Regions from separate parts of the Shewanella alkalitolerans genome, predicted to be linked through region 4. Evidence: predicted binding sites of a transcription regulator. Region 4 holds the regulator's gene; each other region holds the start of a gene.
The links. Region 4 encodes sigma-54, which starts transcription at its own class of promoters, with help from an activator protein. Its sites were predicted from a motif close to GTTGGCACGNNNNTNGNNT; they were not measured.
Positions count from the first base shown of each region.

Region 1 (5,096 bases), 1.5 Mb from region 4:
TACCAAGCCCAGGCCAGTCGTTAAAGCCGATATTTTTAGATCAAAAAGCGAGCCGTTAAGCTCGCTTTTTTAAATGGCTATTCTTAATTGAAAGCTAGTCGCTAATAATAGCTAGTCGTTAATAATGTCTAGGATACGACGTGTCTTGTCGTGCAGCTTAATAAAGGTGCCATCGACATCTATGGTGATGTTGCCATCACGGTCGATAGGCACATGGATCTTGCCGCGATCATAATAGTCATCAGACAGGTAATCGCCCTTGTGCAGTTTCTTCTGCCAGCCCGGTGGTAGCGGCTCGCCGCGGGCCACCTTCTTCTGCAATCCTGGTGGCAGGCTCTTTTCGTTATGGGCTTTGGCACCATGTTCATGCTTATCGTTTTTGGCCAGGGTCAGCGGCGAAAAACCGATAGACAGTCCCAGTAGGATAAGGCTAACGCCTGTGGTGTATTTCTTCATCTGAATTCTCCAGCGCAATCATTGCGTTCTCAGCTAGCATATGGTCTCGCTCTGTTAATGTCCAGCCAGTCAGGACCTTAGCCATGTTCAGCTTGTATTCAGCATCTTCTCATTAACCTGGAGTTAAGTCATTGATAAAACGCCGGGCACACCAGGCTATTAGCCTCCTAGATAAGCTGCGGTACGGAGTATGCACATTCTCTAGGTAAGACGCTGAGCGAATGGCTTCTTATTAAGGCTCAGTAAGCGTTTTATGAGATATGAAGTCAGGTAAACGCCAAGAAAGTAAGGCGAAAGGCGTTAGGGCAATGGGGGCCGCTAAGGGCAACCTGCCCTTGGGACTAAGGAGTGCGATATGAAAAGTGTAATATCTTTGCAGATAGCAAATCTCTACTCTCAATATGCCACGCAGTTTGCCCGTGGCGATCAGGCCAGCAGTCAGCTGACGATGCAGGGCTTTGTCGAGCAGCTTGCTCAGCAGGGACTGTTACTCGATACCCTCAACTGGCAGGAGTGGTACCAAAATGCTCATCTGGTCGATAAGCCAGATTATATCCGCGAGGCGAGCTTTTATCAGTGCCGCTTGCTGTTAACCGCCATGAGCCGCTTGGAGCGCTTCAGCCGAGGCGTATTGGAAAACATGCGCAGGCAAGGGGTGTTGCTGGCGATTCTGGAGCGGCTCAACGTACTTACCCACAAGAGCTGCGGGCGCGACCTCTTTGTGCTGGCCTAGCTTTGTGCTGGCCCAACTCTTTGTCTTGGCTTAGTTTTTGTTGGTTTGCCACCCTTTATTGGGCTAAGGCGCCTTAGCGCCCAAGCCATCATTGGTGGGGAATAAGCACTATTGGCGGGAAATAGCGCTAATGGTGGCAAATAGCCGCATATTAGCGGCTGTAACGCCAATCGCGCACCTTGGCGTCAAGCCAGGCGGCGCTGCGGGTCATCTGTTTCTGGCTCTTCTTTAGCCAGCCTCTGGCCCAGTGGTACTCCAGGCTTAATACGGCAAGTCCTATGGGGAGCAGTAACCAGGCCGGGCCAGGCAAGATAACCAGCGCCAACCCGAGTAGACAAAGTGCGCCGCCGATGACGGTGATCACGGTTTTTCTCAGCATAAATACCTCATTTGACCTTCTCTCCTATACTTGTTTTGCATCATCTTGTTTATCCATGCCAGTGAAAATGTGTAACAAAAGGACATCTATGGCGCGATGGAGTGCGGCGAAACAGTGATTCGGGGGAAGGGTGTTGATGAGAACAGGCGGCTTTAACTTAAGCATAAAAAACGCTAATAGGCAGGCCTTGCTCTCTACGCCGCTATTGGCAGTAAAGCTATGGCTAGCAACGCTACGACGCTTCCATTTACTGCTTGTCTCCATCTTCATCGCTACCTTGTTGTGTGTTGTTTCAGCCCCGAAGGCCGAAACCCTCAAGCTTTCCTCTTTAAATTGGCCACCCTATTCGGGGCCGACGCTGAAGGATGGCGGCGCCTGTGTGGTGGTGGCCAGAGCCGCACTTGCCGCCATGGGTCATGAGCTTCAGGTGGACTATTTCCCCTGGAGCCGCACAGTGCGTGTGGTGACCCGGGACGACTCTGGCTATCAGGGCTATTTCCCCGAGTATCATCACCCAACCGATAAATTCATCTTCTCCGACTCTATGGGACAGAGTCCCCTTGGGATCTTGGAGCAGAGCCAGCACCCCATTACCTGGTCGCGGGTGCAGGATCTCAATGCCTACACCTTGGGCGTGGTCAGAGACTATGTGAACACCCAGGCGCTCGATGAGATGATTGCCATCGGCGCCCAGCCGGTAGAGCTGGTGAGCTCAGATGAGCACAATATCCGCAAGGTGGCCACTGGAAGGGTTCAGGGTGCCGTCATGGATCTCTATGTTTATCAGTTTCTCATCGAGCAGCCACACCTGAGCGAACTCAAGACCAGGCTGCAATTTAACAAGCAGTTGCTGGAGTCGAAACAGCTCTATATCGCCTTTAGAAACACCCCAGAGGGGCGCAGGTGGCGAGAGATCTATAACGCCGGCCTGGCCCGTATCCAAGTCGAGCAGCTCCTCGAAGATTACCTGCAAAGCCTCTAGTTCGTCGTCCCGTAGTAATCCTGATTCGCTTCTGCTGTCGAGGTTCGCGAACTCCCCTCCAGCCCCTAAATCAAGCCTTTAAGGTTTTTAAGCCTTGGCCGTGATCGTTTGACCTATAGGGGTCAGACTCAGCAGCGCCAGTTTCAGATGCTGAATACCAAAAGGGATCCCTATGATGGTGACGAAACAGGCCAGCGCGTGGGTGATATGGCCGATGGCGAGCCAGATCCCAAATAGCAGGAACCACACGATGTTACCTACCATGCCAAGCGGACCCGTGCCGATGTCATCGACCCCTTGCAGCGCACGGCGATTAACGTTTTGCTGACCAAAGGGCCAGAAGGCCATCTCACCGATAACGAAACAGGCGCGTCCAAAGGGGATACCTATGATGCTGATAAAACAGAGCAGGCCTGCCAGCCACCAGGCCAACCCCATCACGAATCCGCCTAAAATAAACCATGCAATATTAAAGATTAAGCGCAGTAGTGCCATGAAGAGCTCCTTGTTGCAGTGCTTTTATTGTTGTTAAGGCATTGGCCTTAAATTAGATCTACTAAGGAATAAGCGAAAACCATGCCATGTTATATCTGCATGTTTTTATTGATTATTGTGTTGGCATGATTCTGGGGTGTTGACATAATATGCCAAAAGTCGGTCAAATTACGCATTTGCCGTTAAAGGGTGTACACTCTGGCGCGTCATTTCATTCAGGCTCGATAACATGAAGCTTAGCCACACGCCCGTAGAGGCTGTCTGCCTTGGGGAGCACAAGGTCTATGTGAAGCGCGACGATCTGCTGCATCCCGAGTTTTCCGGTAATAAGGCGCGCAAGTTCGCCTATTTCCTCGATAACGACTTCCCCTCTGTAAGGCAACTGATTGGCTATGGCTCGCCCCAGGCCAACTCCCTCTATTCGCTTTCGGCCCTGGCTAAGCTCAAGGGGTGGCAGTTGGATTTCTATGTGGACCATCTCCCCGGTTATCTGACGGAGCACCCCTGCGGTAACTACCTCGCCGCGTTAAATAATGGCGCCAACATCATAGATCTCTCCAGCAAGAGCGACAGAGATGACCTGAATAGCGAAGCCTATATCAGGCAAAGGGTGTTGACGGGCAGCGATGAGCAGCTGTTTGTGCCAGAAGGCGGGCGCTGCGCCTTTGCCGAGCCAGGTGTGGCCCAGCTCGCCCGCGAGATAGCCAGCTGGAAAAGCGCGCAGCCCCTTAACGAGTTAGTGGTGTTCCTGCCATCCGGCACAGGTACCACTGCGCTCTATCTGCAGAAACAGTTCCTAGCTATAGATCCCAGCATTTGCGTCATGACCTGCGCCGTGGTGGGCGGAGATGAGTATCTTAAGAAGCAATTTTTAGAACTTGAGCAAGACGAAGCGCTGCATCCTCAGATTATCCCGGCTGCCAAGCGCTACCACTTTGGTAAGCTGTACCCTGAGTTTTACCAGATGTGGCATGAACTCGAGTCGACGGGGATAGCGTTTGAGCTGCTCTACGATCCTCTTGGCTGGCTCTGCCTTAAGCAGCTGTGGCAACAGGGGTTAGCTGCGCCCGTGCTCTATCTGCACCAAGGGGGCCTGCTGGGTAATCAATCTATGCTGCCTAGGTATAGGCGTAAGTTTGGTGAGCTAGAGAGATAAATGCCATTTGGCCAGGTCGGTACCTGTGAAAGGGGTACAACCTGAGCCAAATGTTACCTGCTGAGTCGTTGACGAATGGGGTCAATCCTACTTGTTGCCTGGGCAACCTTCGATACGTGTGAGAGGAGGTGTATCGAATAGCGTGGGGGTTATTTATTGCTTGAGAGCAACCATTTCATAAATTGCAGGGCGTCGGTACGCTTAGCAAAAGTTTGTTTGTTTTTTCCTAGGCTATCGGTAAATGCGATAGAGGATTTGTTGACTGAAATTGAGTCCACCGGGAAGTTTACCGTGATCTCATGACCGTTAACTTTGTACGACATAGGCCATACTCCTTATTACTATAACTGCCTTGTGGCAGTAAAAATTTAAAAAATAATAGATCCTTAGCTGTTGCGAAAGATGAATTAAATCCTTTCTGAGACTACCCAGCCTAATTTAAATAATCAAGTGATCTGCCTCGCTAAAGCCGTTGCTTGCGCCCTGAATGGGGGCTTTTCACCGGATTGGACACAGTAAATCATCAATAAATGACAATAGTGTGACGAGATAACTGCGAGTTGTTGAAGCGATGACTATGCGATGATTTAGAGTCTAGCGATGCAAAACTTGAAGGCAGAAAACTTAAAGCAGGGGACTGCAGAAGGAACGCATTATAATCTCGGCGGCGTACTTGTCAATATTTAATCAATTCTGTCGATTTGACCAGGCCCATGGCGATGAAAAGGCCCGTTCCTGCTTAGCTTTCTACTGTGCAATTTAGGAATAAATGCTAATATTTCTAGGCGCTTGTTAACAATTAAGGGGACTGGGATGCGCTTTGTTGTTTGGCAGTTTATGTTGGTGATGAGTTTTTTTGTCGGCAGCGCCTGGAGCGCGGCGCCAAATAGTTTGG
Region 1 is NZ_CP080422.1:2,461,119-2,466,214, reverse strand. Features, by position in the region: gene K0J45_RS11025 (LysR family transcriptional regulator) at 1-24, shown strand, start outside; gene K0J45_RS11020 (hypothetical protein) at 112-456, opposite strand; gene K0J45_RS11015 (DUF6508 domain-containing protein) at 812-1,189, shown strand; gene K0J45_RS11010 (PGPGW domain-containing protein) at 1,341-1,568, opposite strand; gene K0J45_RS11005 (substrate-binding periplasmic protein) at 1,705-2,550, shown strand; gene K0J45_RS11000 (YccF domain-containing protein) at 2,638-3,045, opposite strand; gene K0J45_RS10995 (1-aminocyclopropane-1-carboxylate deaminase/D-cysteine desulfhydrase) at 3,275-4,201, shown strand; gene K0J45_RS10990 (hypothetical protein) at 4,351-4,524, opposite strand; gene K0J45_RS10985 (mechanosensitive ion channel family protein) at 5,015-5,096, shown strand, end outside.
Region 1: the regulator sigma-54 is predicted to act here: its motif matches at 3,116-3,134, upstream of K0J45_RS11000 (YccF domain-containing protein).

Region 2 (5,096 bases), 2.1 Mb from region 4:
CGGTTTGATTATTCTCTGGTTGACCTTGACGCCTATCATGGCGCATTTCGACGAGGTCTGGCGTTCGGCCCAGTTGCTGCTGTGCGATCTGGTGCAGCTGCAATGTAGCACTGCTGGGAGCTTCTGATGGCCGATAACGATACCAGTCAGGAGAAGACCGAAGAGGCGACCCCCAGGCGACGCGAACAGGCGAGGGAGAAGGGGCAGGTCGCCCGTTCTAAGGAGCTGGGCACCTCTGCTGTGTTGATGTCGGCGGCGGCAGGGTTTGCCGTCATAGGGCCGAGTCTGGGGCAGTCGCTGATGAGCGTGATGACTAACCTGTTTACCATGAGCAGGCAGGAGATCTACGACACCAACAGCCTGTTCAACATCTGGATGATGGTCTTCAAGGAGCTGGCGATCCCTATGGCCAGCTTCGTGCTGTTTCTCGCCTTCGTTGCTTTCCTGGGGAACGTGGTGCTGGGCGGGATCACCTTCTCCGCCAAGGCGTTCATGCCTAAGGGCAATAAGATGAACCCCATCAGCGGCTTTAAGCGTATGTTCGGGGTGCAGGCCCTGGTGGAGTTGACCAAGGGGATCGCCAAATTCTCCGTGGTGGCGCTGATGGCCTATCTGCTGCTGAGCTACTATTTTACCGATATTCTTACCCTGTCCCAGGGGCATCTGCCGGGCAATGTCTTTAATGCTTTGGATCTGCTGGTGTGGATGTTTATTGTGCTCTGCTCCTCTACCGTGATTATCGTAGTGATCGATGTGCCGTTTCAGATCTGGAACCATAACAAACAGCTGAAGATGACCAAGCAGGAGATCAAGGACGAATATAAAGACACCGAGGGGCAGCCGGAAATGAAAGGCCGGGTGCGCCAGATGCAGCGTGAGATGGCGCAGCGGCGTATGATGGCCGAGGTGCCTAATGCCGACGTGATTGTTGTCAACCCCGAGCACTATGCGGTCGCGGTGAAGTACGATGTGACCAAGGCCGCCGCGCCCTATGTGCTTGCCAAGGGCGTGGATGATGTTGCCTTTAAGATCCGTGAGATCGCCCGCGAGCATGATGTGGCTATCGTCTCGGCGCCGCCATTGGCCAGGGCCATCTATCACACCACCAAGATAGATCAGGAGATCCCCGAAGGGCTGTTTACTGCCGTGGCCCAGGTATTGGCTTATGTGTTCCAACTGCGTCAGTATCAGCAAAAAGGTGGTAAGCGGCCGACGCCGATTCCTATCAATCAGCCGATCCCCGATGAGCTAAAATACTAAAGGTTTAAGGCATTTAGCAGTTAGTCTGTAACTGTCTTGTCCGATATTTGTTCGATTGTTATCCGCTCGAGTCGCTGCGGGCTAAGCCGGCCTTAAGTTGGCGTACTTTTTGCTGAAACCTAGCTAGATGTCAAAGTTCAGGCGCTAGATTGATGGATTTGAAAGCAACGCTCGGTCAGATAAAACAGGTAAAACCCGCCAATTTTAAAGGGATAGGTACGCCCATATTGGTGCTTGCGGCACTGGCGATGATCGTCTTGCCCATGCCGGCCTTCCTGCTGGATATCCTGTTCTCCTTTAATATCGCCTTGGCCCTGGTGGTCTTGCTGGTGGCCATCTATACCGACCGCCCCCTGGATTTTGCTGCTTTTCCAACAGTGCTGCTGGTTGCTACCTTGCTGCGTTTGGCGCTGAACGTCGCTTCGACCCGTATCGTCTTGCTCGAGGGGCACAACGGTGGCGACGCCGCCGGTAAGGTGATTGAGGCCTTCGGTTCCGTGGTGATTGGCGGTAACTATGCCGTGGGTCTGGTGGTGTTTCTTATCCTGATCATCATCAACTTCGCCGTGGTAACCAAGGGGGCCGGACGTATCTCTGAGGTGAGTGCTCGCTTTACCCTGGATGCCATGCCAGGTAAGCAGATGGCAATCGACGCCGACCTTAACGCCGGGATCCTTAATCAGGATCAGGCGCGTATTCGCCGCGCCGAAGTGACCAAGGAAGCCGACTTCTATGGTGCGATGGATGGTGCTTCTAAGTTTGTAAAAGGCGATGCCATCGCCGGTATCATGATTCTGGTGATCAACATCCTGGGCGGTTTCGTCATAGGTATGGCGCAGCATGGGCTGGACTTCTCCTCTGCGGTCGAGATCTACACCCTGTTGACAATCGGTGACGGTCTGGTGGCGCAGATCCCTGGCCTCTTGCTCTCTATCGCCGCGGCCTTGATGGTGACCCGTCAAAACGAATCTGGCGACATGGGACAGATGGTGATGAGCCAGATGTTCGACAACCCTAAGTCGCTGGCCATCGCCGCCGGCGTCCTGCTGACCATGGGCATAGTGCCTGGCATGCCGCATTTCGCTTTTCTCAGCTTTGGCCTGATCACCGCGGGCGGCGCTTATTTTCTGCATCGTAAGAAAGATCTCGACAGACAACGCGCCTTGGAGATCGCTAAGACCTCACCTGCGACTCCCGGCGATGCCAAACCTAAAGAGCTTAGCTGGGATGATGTGCAGCAGGTGGACACCATTGGCCTGGAGGTGGGCTACCGCCTGATCCCTCTGGTGGATAAGGGCCAGGGTGGTGAGCTGCTGGGCCGCATCAAGGGCGTGCGTAAGAAGCTCTCCCAAGAGCTGGGCTTTCTTGTTCCCGCCGTGCATATTCGCGATAACCTGGATCTGGCGCCAAACACCTATCGGATCTCCCTGATGGGCGTGGCTTCTGGTGAGGCGGATATTCGTCACGACTGTGAGCTTGCCATCAACCCCGGTCAGGTATATGGACCATTAGATGGTGTCGAGACCACAGATCCCGCCTTCGGCTTGGAAGCCGTGTGGATCGCCCCTGAGCTCAGAGAACATGCTCAGACGCTAGGTTATACCGTGGTGGATGCCGCCACCGTAGTGGCGACTCACCTGAGTCAGCTGTTAACCAACAACGCCTCCAAGCTCCTGGGCTACGAAGAGGTACAGCAGCTGATGGATATGCTGGCCAAGCATTCGCCTAAGCTGGTCAGTGGCTTCATTCCCGATGTCTTGCCGTTAGGCACTGTGGTCAAGGTAATGCAGAACCTGCTTAACGAAGGCGTGTCGATCCGCGACCTGAAGACCATAGTCCAGACCCTGCTCGAGTACGGGCCTAAGAGTAACGATACCGAGGTGCTTACCGCCGCCGTACGTATTGCACTTAAACGCATGATTGTTCAAGAAATAAGCGGCCCAGAACCGGAAATTCCTGTCATAACTTTGGCGCCTGAATTGGAACAGATGTTGCATCAGTCTATGCAGGCAACGGGAGGCGAGGGGCCGAATATCGAACCTAGCCTTGCCGAGAGGATGCAAAAGTCGTTACTCGACGCATCCCAGCGTCAGGAGATGGTGGGCCAACCAGCCATCCTACTGACATCGGGTATGTTACGTTCGACGCTGTCGCGTTTTGTTAAACATACGATTCCAAATCTGCGGGTGATCTCTTACCAAGAGGTACCCGATGAAAAACAAATTCGCATCGTATCGGCGGTCGGTCAGTAGAGGGTATTTAATTGAAAATAAAACGTTTTTTGGCAAAAGACATGCGCTCTGCATTGGCCCAGGTGAAAGAGACATTAGGTTCGGATGCGGTGATCATGTCGAACAAGAAAGTTACCGGCGGTATCGAGATCGTCGCCGCGGTAGACTACGATGAGCCTAAGCCGAGCGTGGCGAAAAATGATGCCGTGCCTCTGTCACCCAGCTTTCTCGATCTGGCCGAGGAGAAGGTTTCTATCGGTCGTCAGCCCATCAAGACAGAGTCAAAAAAACAGCCATCACCCGTGGCCGATTCGCTGCAAGCGCTGCTTGAGCGTCAACAAAATCGCGTCAGTCAGCAATTAAGCCAATCGAATGAAGCACTCGAGATGCCTGCCTGGGCCCAGGGATTGAAGGCACCAAGCGATGAAATAGCCTCGCCTAATATGCATGGCAGCAAGCAGGCTAATCCCCATGCCAACACACATGAGAGCCAGAATTTTAACCGTGCCAAGCGCGATAAGAGCGCGCCGGCCAGCGAACTCGAGTCTATGCGTGAGGAGTTGGCATCACTCCGCAACCTACTGACACATCAGGTGACCTCACTGCTGACCGAGCAGAAGAGTCGTCTGGATCCAGTCGGCGCCATGCTAGAGAGCCGCCTGCTGGACGCCGAATTTAGTCCTGAGGTTGCCGCTAAGTTATCGGCCCTTAGCGAGCACTATATTCCGGCAGATTTGGTGAAGGCCTTGCCACGCAGTCTGGCGAATATGCTCGACAACCAAGGGGACGACATCGTTCGTCAGGGCGGTGTCGTCGCCTTCGTGGGCCCAACTGGTGTGGGTAAGACGACGAGTGTCGCAAAATTAGCCGCTCGATTCGCTGCACAGCATGGTTCAGATCAAGTTGCACTCATTACAACCGATCATTATCGCATTGGAGCCTATGAGCAGCTGGCAACCTATGGCAAAATAATGGGGTGCCCGGTCAAGCAAGCTCATGATCTCAATGAGTTGGAACAAATTCTTTATCAGTTCCGCAATCGCAAGCTAGTATTGATAGATACGGCGGGCATGGGACAGAGAGATGTGAGATTGTTCCAGCAACTTGATAATTTAACTGCAAATAGCAGATTACCTATTCGCAGTTATCTGGTACTGTCATCTACAAGTCAAAGAAGAGTGCTTGAAGATGCCGTCGCGCAGTTTACCCGGATTCCATTATCCGGTGCGATTTTGACCAAATTAGATGAATCAGTGGCCTTGGCACCGGCGTTGAGTGTGTTGATTCAAAGTGGATTACCTTTGAGTTATGTCACCGATGGACAAAGAGTGCCAGAAGATATGCAAGTAGCCGACACCTTAGCCTTAGCCAACAAGGCCCTGTCGGTACTCGAAAAGAAAGTGCAACCAATACAGAATAACGAAAGGTCATATGAACAGGCCTACGCATTTGAGTAATATAATGAGTCGGGATCAAGCAAGCGGTTTACGTATGATGAATCAACCATATAACGAAAAAGTAAAAGTAATTGCCGTAACCGGTGGTAAGGGTGGCGTAGGTAAAACCAGCGTATCGATCAATACCGCCGTCTCCCTGGCCGAGAAG
Region 2 is NZ_CP080422.1:1,522,707-1,527,802, forward strand. Features, by position in the region: gene fliR (flagellar biosynthetic protein FliR) at 1-127, shown strand, start outside; gene flhB (flagellar biosynthesis protein FlhB) at 127-1,260, shown strand; gene flhA (flagellar biosynthesis protein FlhA) at 1,413-3,512, shown strand; gene flhF (flagellar biosynthesis GTPase FlhF) at 3,524-4,948, shown strand; gene K0J45_RS06800 (MinD/ParA family protein) at 4,953-5,096, shown strand, end outside.
Region 2: the regulator sigma-54 is predicted to act here: its motif matches at 1,357-1,375, upstream of flhA (flagellar biosynthesis protein FlhA).

Region 3 (5,096 bases), 2.1 Mb from region 4:
GTTCGCGTGGTGGGCCTAACGCTGGAGGCCACCGGCTGCAAGGCGCCCGTGGGTAGCCTGTGTAGCATAGCCACCATGGCGGGAGATCTGATCGCCGAAGTGATAGGCTTCGATGACAAGCTCCTCTATCTGATGCCCATCGAGGAGCTCAGCGGCGTTATGCCAGGTGCCAAGGTGACGCCGCTGGGTGAGCAGACAGGGCTGAATGTCGGCATGGGCCTGCTTGGACGCGTGCTTGATGGTAATGGTGCGCCGATTGACGGTTTGGGCCAGTTGCATACCGATCAGAAAGCTACCCGTCATGCCACCATGCTAAACCCATTGGCACGCCGCGCCATTAGCGAACCTTTGGATGTTGGGGTTCGCGCCATCAACGCCATGTTGACCGTGGGTAAGGGCCAACGTATGGGCCTATTTGCCGGTTCGGGGGTGGGTAAGAGTGTGCTGCTGGGCATGATGACCCGGGGCACCACGGCCGATGTGATCGTGGTTGGTCTGGTGGGGGAACGTGGCCGCGAGGTGAAAGAGTTTATCGAAGAGATCTTGGGCGCCGAGGGACGTGCCCGCAGCGTGGTGGTGGCGGCGCCCGCCGATACCTCGCCGCTGATGCGTCTTCGAGCCTGTGAGACCTCGACCCGTATCGCCGAGTATTTTCGCGATCTGGGTTATAACGTGTTGCTGCTGATGGACAGCCTGACCCGTTACGCCCAGGCCCAGCGTGAGATCGCCCTGGCCGTCGGTGAGCCACCGGCTACCAAGGGCTATCCGCCTTCTGTGTTTGCCAAGCTGCCCAAGCTGGTGGAGCGCGCCGGTAACGGCGGTGCCGGCCAGGGGTCAATTACCGCTTTTTATACCGTGCTGACCGAGGGCGATGACCTGCAGGATCCGATCGCCGATGCGGCGCGGGCGATCCTCGATGGCCACATCGTATTATCGCGGGCATTAGCCGATTCGGGTCATTACCCAGCCATCGACGTCGAGGCCTCTATCAGCCGTGTGGCCCCTATGGTGATCAGTGACGCTCATCTGGAGGCGACGCGCCGGGTGAAGCAGATGTATTCTCTGTACCAACAGAATCGCGACCTCATCTCTATCGGTGCCTATACTCAGGGGAGTGACCCTCGTATCGATAATGCCATAAGGCTGCAGCCAGCCATGAATGCCTTCCTGCGCCAGACCATGAAGGAAGCCATCAGCTTCGATTCAAGCGCCTTGATGCTGGGGCAATTGAGCGCCCAGTGTCAGGTTTAGCCTGAGTTTTATCGGAGAGCATAACGGCCATGGCAAAGCATGATCCCTTAGAGACAGTACTCAAGTTAGCCCTCGACGCCGAGGAGGCCGCGGCGACTCAGCTTAGAGGCGTGCAGTTGACGCTGAATAAATGTCGCCAGCAGCTCGATGCTCTACAGCAGTATCGTCTCGATTACATGAAACAGATGGAGGCCCAACAGGGGCAAGTGATTGCCGCCAGTAGCTACCATCAGTTTCATCAGTTTATCCGTCAGATAGATGAGGCGATCGAGAAGCAGGTCTTCGCAGTGTCGGAGACGGACAAGCAGCGTCAGAAGGCTCAGCAGTATTGGCAGGGTAAGCAACAAAAGCGTAAGGCGGTCGAGCTGTTACTCGCGCATAAAGCCGAAGCAAAACAAAAGTTTGAGGCCAAACAGGAACAGAAGATGATCGACGAGTTTGCTTCGCAACAATTTTTCCGCCAGTCTACCCGATAGCCTTAAGTTATATGTGTGTAGAGGCCAGCACCTCTTTATTTCCTCAAAACCATTCTACCGTCTCGCCATTTTTTTCAAGTCAAATTGTAATACCAATCACGGTAAGTAAGTGATCAGAAGCAGCGTAGGAAAAACGCTCGAGAACAAGGCATGATCTTTCGATAACTAGTTATTCTACAATCAAAAATAATAACGCCGTTATCGGGCATTTTAACAAGCTAGCGTGATCAGTTATTTACTAGGATTGGTATAATTAACTTGGCATTTTTATTGCTTGATATTGAGTAGTAAGGGCCAATGAGTCCAAAGCTTAGCGAATAATTGACGCTCGGGTGGCACGTGACATTGTCGTGCCCTAGATGAGCGTTGGAGGAAGCATGCCACAGATGACCCAAATACTCCTATCTAATGTCGAGCCCGGCAAAGAGAAGGGCGGGGTGTTGCCCAGCGCATCAGATGCGAAATCAACCGCAGAGTCTAAGTCAGAAAATAAAGGTTTTTCAGAGGCTTTGGCTAAGGCGAGCGGCCAGGGTGAGGTGAACTCACAGGCAAAACAGCGCCCGCAATCCAAGGTCGAAAACACGGCTCAACGCGATAACACTGCTAAGGCCGATGCTAAGCAGAAGAGGGCGCCCGCGCAGGACAAAGAGAGCGACGATGTCTCCAACGTGCTGGCGCAGATCCATCTGGCGAACAAGCTGGGGGATGAGGCGGAGATTGCCGCCGACGGCGTCATTTTGCCGCCGGGTGATGCTGATGGTGAGTCATCTGACGACAATGAGCTGTTTCCTACCTTGGTAAAAGGGGCTAAGGACAAGATCGAAACCGAAAAAGCGGCCTTAGAGGGTATAGATGAGCTGCTTAAACCAGGCGCCGGAGATGATCATATCTTACCCGTCATCAATCCAAATGGCCTGGGGAGTGAGGCGATATTGGCTCAGCTTCCCGAAGATGCTTTAAGTGAGGTGATGGCGCAAACCGGTTTGTCCAAGGATGAGCTGACGGCCTTACCGCCGCAGATGCTAGAGGGGCTCATTCATGGCATAGCGGGTAAGAATAAGTCTGGAAATGGTGAGCCCGGTCAAGCTGAGGCGCTAGAGAGTGATGCTGCCAAGCTGGCGGCACTTATAAATGACGCCAAGCAATATCTCTCGGCCATGGCGAGTCAGTCGCAGACTAACTTAGCAACATCTAAAACTGATCCTTCACAAGGCGCAGGCGGGGCCAGTCAGGCGGGATTAAATCAAGTTGGGCTAAATCAGATTGAGATTAGTCAAACAGGCCTAACCTCGGCCAATAACGCGAGCGGCGTGGAAAGTGCCGTTAATGTGAAAGGCGTGAAAGCCATATTGGGTGAAGCCAAGGTTGGTGAGTCTAAGTTTGGTGAAGCTAAGCTAGCTGACGCCAAGCTTGCCGCCGAGCAGGCACAAAATGGTGCTCTGAAGATGACCTCGGGCGCAGAGGGCCGCGATGGCAAAGCCGCGCAGGAGCTGCTGAAGGGCGCTAACCTTGCCGTGACCATGTCGCCAAAGGCCGGTGAAATGCCAGATGCCGCGGCAGATACCAAGCTTAACGCCTTATCGCTGCAGGGCTTGCAAGGCGCAAGGAATGAGGCCCTCCCACAATATCAAGTTTCTATCAAGCCTCAGGGCGAACCTGTGGTTCAGATGCAGGAGATGATCCATAAATTCTCGCCCGTGATGCGTCAGCAGCTGGTGGCCATGGTGAGCCAAGGCGTACAGCAGGCGGAGATTCGCCTGGATCCGCCCGAGCTTGGTCACATGATGGTTCGTGTTCAGGTGCAGGGTGACCAGACCCAGGTGCAGTTTCATGTGACCCAGACCCAGACCCGGGATCTGGTTGAGCAAGCCATTCCACGTCTGCGGGAGCTACTGGCCGAACAGGGGATGCAGCTGACCGACAGCAACGTCTCTCAAGGCGGTAAAGAGCAGGGCGGCAATGGCGAGCAAGGCGAGGGAGTGGGCCATGCTCTGTCTGAGATGGATGAAATTTCGGCAGAAGAGAGCCTGTTAGTGTCGAATAACGCAACAAGTTATCGTTCGGGTATAGATTATTACGCGTAAGCAGGTAACCTATAGGTTGGTATGATTGCCCAATCGTTTGATATGCGCTAAAAAATCATGACGATGCTGAGTGTGAGCCGAGTGTGATAGGGATAAGAGATGGCGGAAGAAGAATCGTTAGAACTTGAAGAGAATGTAGAGCCTAAGAGCAAGAAGAAGCTCATTATCTTTGCGGCCATGGGTGCACTCTTGGTGGTCTTGCTGGGCGTGGGTGCCTGGTTGTTGCTGTCGGGCGATGAGCCGAGTGATGAGACCATGGCCGAAGGGGAGCAAACCGAGCAGAGCGAGCCGGCAAACAGCCGTGAAGCCTTCTATGTGGGGATGCCGAGACCCTTCCTGTTTAACCTGCCTGGGCAGAATCGCTCCCGTCTGGTGGAGATCAAGGTGCAGCTCATGGTGCGTGGCTCTGACGATGACGTCTTGATCAAGAAGCATATTCCGCTTATCGAGGATGCGCTGCTGACCACCTTTAGTAGTGCAGATGTGCAGAAGCTCAGCTCCCTCGCCGGTAAGGATGAGCTGCGCCAGTTGGCCCTGCTGAATGTACAGAATACCCTGCAACCTGTGACCGGACGTAAAGTGGTTGAAAAGGTGCTGTTTACCGGCTTCGTGATGCAGTAATGCCGGTGATTTATAAGCTAACAAGTATGATAGGACGATATTGTGAGTGATCTATTAAGCCAAGACGAAATTGATGCGCTACTTCATGGTGTCGACGACGTCGAAGAGGAAGAGGTGAGTGACGCGCTCGATGCGCGCGCCTATGACTTTTCATCACAAGATCGTATCGTCCGTGGTCGTATGCCGACCCTGGAGATCGTCAACGAGCGTTTTGCCCGCCACCTGAGGATCAGCATGTTTAACATGATGCGCCGCGCGGCCGAGGTGTCGATCAACGGCGTGCAGATGCTCAAGTTTGGCGAATATGTCCATACTCTGTTTGTACCGACCAGCCTGAATATGGTGCGTTTCAGTCCCTTGAAGGGTACTGCGCTGATCACCATGGAGGCCCGCCTGGTGTTTATCCTGGTGGATAACTTCTTCGGCGGTGATGGCCGTTTTCACGCCAAGATCGAGGGGCGGGAATTTACCCCGACAGAGCGGCGCATCGTGCAGCTGCTTTTGAAGATCATCTTCGAAGATTATAAGGAAGCCTGGGCGCCTGTGATGGATGTCGAGTTTGATTATCTCGACTCCGAGGTGAACCCTGCCATGGCCAACATCGTCAGCCCCACAGAAGTAGTGGTGGTGAGCTCCTTCCACATCGAGGTAGACGGTGGCGGCG
Region 3 is NZ_CP080422.1:1,514,656-1,519,751, forward strand. Features, by position in the region: gene fliI (flagellar protein export ATPase FliI) at 1-1,251, shown strand, start outside; gene fliJ (flagellar export protein FliJ) at 1,281-1,727, shown strand; gene K0J45_RS06745 (flagellar hook-length control protein FliK) at 2,114-3,811, shown strand; gene fliL (flagellar basal body-associated protein FliL) at 3,911-4,432, shown strand; gene fliM (flagellar motor switch protein FliM) at 4,475-5,096, shown strand, end outside.
Region 3: the regulator sigma-54 is predicted to act here: its motif matches at 1,985-2,003, upstream of K0J45_RS06745 (flagellar hook-length control protein FliK).

Region 4 (5,096 bases):
GCCAACTGATCCTCGCCTGCACCGGCAAGGTGATCGTGATGGGCATGGGCAAATCCGGCCACATAGGTAACAAGATCTCGGCCACCCTGGCCAGCACAGGCACCCCAGCCTTCTTCGTCCACCCCGGCGAGGCCAGCCATGGCGACCTGGGCGTGCTGAGCGAGAACGATATCGTACTTGCCATCTCCAACTCGGGCGAGGCCAGTGAAATTTTAACCCTGATGCCTGTGATCAAGCGCATGGGGCTGCCAGTCATCGCGGTGACGGGCAAACCCGAATCCAACATGGCCAAGCATTCGGTAGTTCATCTGTGTATCGAGGTACCGGAAGAGGCCTGTCCGCTCGGACTGGCGCCGACCTCGAGCACCACGGCGACGCTCGTCATGGGCGATGCCCTGGCGGTGGCCCTGCTGCAGGCCAGAGGCTTCACCAAAGATGATTTTGCCCTCTCCCACCCCGGTGGCAGTCTGGGACGCAAGCTACTGCTCAAGGTGAGCGACGTGATGCACAAGGGTGATGACTTGCCTCTGGTGGCCGAAGATATCTGTATCACTGAGGCCCTGTATGAGATCTCCAAGAAGGGGCTTGGCATGACAGGCGTGGTCAACAGCCAGGGCCTGCTGGTCGGCATCTTCACCGACGGCGACCTGCGCCGGGTGATCGACGCCGAGATCAACCTGCGCAAGACCTCCATCTCAGAGGTGATGACCCATGGCTGCGTCACCGTCAGCGAAGGCATCTTAGCCGCCCAGGCCCTCAAGGTGATGGACGAGAAGGAGATCAACGGCCTGATCGTCACCGACGAGCAGCAGAAGCCGATTGGCGCACTCAATATGCTGGACATGGTCAAGGCGGGGGTGATCTAACATGGCACATCAAGGTTTCTACGGCCCGATAACCGACGCGGTCTGGCAAAAAGCCAAACAGATCAAACTCTTGATCTGCGACGTCGACGGTGTATTCTCCGACGGTCTGGTCTATATGAGCAACTCGGGCGACGAACTCAAGACCTTCCATACCCGCGACGGCTATGGCGTCCGCTCGCTGCTGACCAGCGATATTCCGGTGGCCATCATCACGGGGCGTAAGTCGCAGATAGTGGAAGATCGCATGACGGCCCTGGGTATCACCCATATCTACCAGGGCGTCGACAACAAACTCGAGCCTTATCAGGAGCTGCTTAACCTCTATAAGGTGACGCCGGAAGAAGTGGCCTATATCGGCGATGACATGGTGGATCTGCCCGTGATGGAGAAGGTAGGCCTGTCTGTCTGCGTGGCCGACGGTCACCCCTATGTGCGCCAACACGCCGACATGGTTACCCACATCAATGGCGGCCACGGCGCACTGCGTGAACTGACGGATCTCATCCTGCTCAGCCAGGATAAGTTTGCCTCGGCCCACGGAATGAGCATATGAACAGAGTCACGCTGGCGATCATCGCCTTCTTCGGCACCGCACTGATCCTCTATTGGCAGGTTCAGTCGAAAAAGGGCAGCGAAGAGCTGGCCCTGGATAATGTCGATCGTCCCGACTACATAGTCAGAGATCTCAAGAGCGTGCAATACAATGATGAGGGTGGTATCAACAGCCGGGTATCGGCCAGTCACATGGAGCACTACGCCGAGCGCAACCAGACCTACTTTACCCAGCCCATCTATCTGGTCTACCCCGACAACGGCGATGCCCAGTGGCGCCTGAGGTCCACCAAGGGCACACTGGACAAAAATAGCGGACGGGTCACCCTGGAAAATAATGTTATCATTGATGCCATTAGCCCAGAGGAACCGATTCAGACCATAGAGACCACCTATCTGGAGCTGGATCTCAATACTATGATTATGACATCCGACAGAAGCATTCGGATCACAGGACGTGATTTCCTCATCACGGGGGAAGGCTTATATGCCGATCTCAACGCCCAAAATATAAAACTGACGAGTCAGGTAGAAGGAACATATGAAACTAAATAGCCTTATTCTTGCGGGCCTGCTGCCCCTGGTCAGTATTGGCGCCCATGCCAAGGTGAACGACCTGCTGCAAGAGGTTAAGATCTCTGCCGCCAGCCAGGAAGCCGACATTAAGAACAACCAGATCATCTTCCACGGTCCGGTCGAGGTCACCCAAGGCTCTATCAAGATATTGGCCAGTGAACTGCGCGCCTTCAGCAAAGAGAAGAACAGCGGCAAGATACTGATCGCCACCGGCAACCCAGCCACCTACTCTCAGGTGATGGAAGATGGCCGTCCCGCCTCGGCCAGCGCCAAGGAGATACGTTACGAGCTTTCCAGCCGCACCCTGACGCTCATTGGCGACGCCACCCTGGAACAGGAAGGCAGCCAGGTCACGGGTTCGCAGATCCGCTACAACATAGAGCAGCAACAGCTGATCGCCGAGAGCACAGGCAAAGACAGAGTGATCACCATCATTCAGCCTGAGAACTATCAGGAACAGATCCAGCCAGAGCAGAAGCCCGAGAAGAAACCAGAACAGGAAAAACAATGACAGACCTGATCTTGAAGGCGGAGAACCTCGCCAAGAGCTATAAGAGTCGTGCCGTTGTCCAAGACGTGAGCCTCACGGTAAAGACCGGGCAGATCGTCGGCCTGCTGGGGCCAAACGGCGCCGGCAAGACCACCACCTTTTACATGGTCGTCGGCCTGGTACAGAGCGACAAGGGCCGCATCTTTATCGACGATGACGACCTGACGCTAGACCCAATGCACCTACGCGCCCGCAAAGGCATAGGCTACCTGCCGCAGGAAGCCAGTATCTTCCGTAAGCTCTCGGTGCGGGACAACATCATGGCCGTGCTCCAGACCCGCAGCGATCTTAATAACGATGGCCGCGAAGAGGAGCTGGAACACCTGCTGGAAGAGTTTCACATCACCCATATCCGTGACAGCCACGGCATGGCGCTCTCGGGCGGTGAACGTCGCCGGGTGGAGATCGCCAGGGCGCTTGCCGCCAACCCTAAGTTTATTCTTCTCGACGAGCCGTTCGCCGGGGTCGATCCCATCTCGGTTATCGACATCAAGAAGATCATCGAGCAGCTTAAGAATCGCGGCCTGGGGGTGTTGATCACCGACCACAACGTGCGCGAAACATTAGACGTCTGCGAGAAAGCCTATATCGTCAGCCATGGTAATCTGATCGCCGAGGGCACACCCGCCGAAATCTTAGACAACCAGCAAGTACGAGCAGTGTACTTAGGTGAACAATTCAAGCTATAGTTAATCTTATAATGGGGCCACAGAGGAAAAACCATGCGTTAATTGTGGCTTTAGGCACTATCCGATATATTTGTCCGGCACATATAGCCAGAGCTTTCTCATTTTATAATTAGAAACAAGGGAATAGCAGTACGATGAAAGCGTCACTTCAGCTCAAAATGGGTCAGCATCTCACCATGACGCCCCAGCTACAACAGGCCATACGTCTGTTGCAGTTGTCGTCATTAGAGTTGCAGCAGGAGATCCAGCAGGCATTAGAATCCAACCCGCTACTGGAGTTGGATGAAGAGCAGGAGAGCGCCAGCATCGAGCTGCAAGACGATAGCGTCAGCGACAGCTTCGACAACAAGTACGACGACAAGATAGAGCTGGATTCGAGCCAGGATAATTCAGGGGTCGAGACCTCAGACGCCCTGACTCAAGACTCAATGCCAGACGAGCTGCCGGTGGATACCACCTGGGATGAGGTCTACACCGCCTCACCAAACTCAAGCTCGGGCGCCATGCGCGACGACGACATGCCTTTTCAGGGCGAGACCAGCGAAGGTCTATACGAACACCTGGAATGGCAGAAGAACCTGACCCCTTTTTCCGATAACGACCTGGCCATCGCCACCGCCATCATCGACGCCATCGACGAGCGCGGTTACCTGACCCAGACCTGCGAAGATATTCTCGAGGCCATGGGCGACCCAGAGATCGAACTCGACGAGGTCGAGGCGGTACTCAAACGGGTACAACACTTCGACCCCATTGGTGTGGCGGCCCGCGACCTCAGCGAATGTCTGACGATCCAGCTGGCCCAGTACAGCGACGATACACCGCACATAGCCAACGCCCGCATGCTGATCAAAGAACACCTGGATCTCATCGCCGGACGCGACTTCCGTCTGCTGATGCGCAAGACCAAGCTCAAGGAAGATGAACTGAGGGATGCCATCGCCCTGATCCAGACCCTGAATCCCCGTCCAGGCCTCGCCATCACCGCCAGCCGCGACGAGTACGTGATCCCGGATGTGACCGTCACCAAGAAGAAGGGACGCTGGGTAGTCGAGCTTAACCCAGACAGCATGCCCAAGATCAACGTCAACCAGCAGTATGCCGCCATGGCCCGCAGCACTAAGAGTCAAGCGGATGGCCAGTTTATTCGCGGCCACCTGCAGGAAGCCAAATGGTTCCTCAAGAGCCTTGAGAGTCGCAACGAGACCCTGCTCAAGGTGACCAACTGTATCGTCGACTTCCAGCAAGGCTTCTTCGAATTTGGCGAAGAGGCGATGAAGCCCATGGTACTGAACGACATCGCCGAGGCGGTGGAGATGCATGAATCCACCATCTCACGTGTGACCACGCAAAAATATATGCATACCCCGAGAGGGATCTTCGAGCTCAAATACTTCTTCTCCAGTCACGTCGGTACCGACGATGGCGGAGAGTGCTCTTCAACAGCAATACGTGCCTTCATTAAGAAGCTGGTTGCTGCGGAAAACCAGAAAAAGCCATTGAGCGACAGCAAGATGGCTCAACTCTTGGCCGAACAGGGGATTAAGGTGGCTAGACGCACCATTGCCAAGTATCGCGAGGCAATGCTTATACCGCCCTCGAATCAGCGCAAGAGCTTATAAAACAAACCTGGAAACTGGAGGACTATCTTTATGCAAATAAACCTGACTGGGCACCATATCGAGATCACCCAATCTCTACGAAGCTACATCGAAGAGAAATTCACAAAGCTTGAACGTCATTTCGATCAGATCAATAATGTGCACGTTGTATTAAATGTCGAAAAGTTGCAACAGAAGGTTGAGGCAAAGTTACATCTCCGTGGCGGAGAAGTGTTCGCAACATCCGAACATGCGGACATGT
Region 4 is NZ_CP080422.1:3,912,112-3,917,207, forward strand. Features, by position in the region: gene K0J45_RS16930 (KpsF/GutQ family sugar-phosphate isomerase) at 1-866, shown strand, start outside; gene kdsC (3-deoxy-manno-octulosonate-8-phosphatase KdsC) at 868-1,419, shown strand; gene lptC (LPS export ABC transporter periplasmic protein LptC) at 1,416-1,973, shown strand; gene lptA (lipopolysaccharide transport periplasmic protein LptA) at 1,960-2,505, shown strand; gene lptB (LPS export ABC transporter ATP-binding protein) at 2,502-3,233, shown strand; gene K0J45_RS16955 (RNA polymerase factor sigma-54) at 3,368-4,855, shown strand; gene hpf (ribosome hibernation promoting factor) at 4,886-5,096, shown strand, end outside.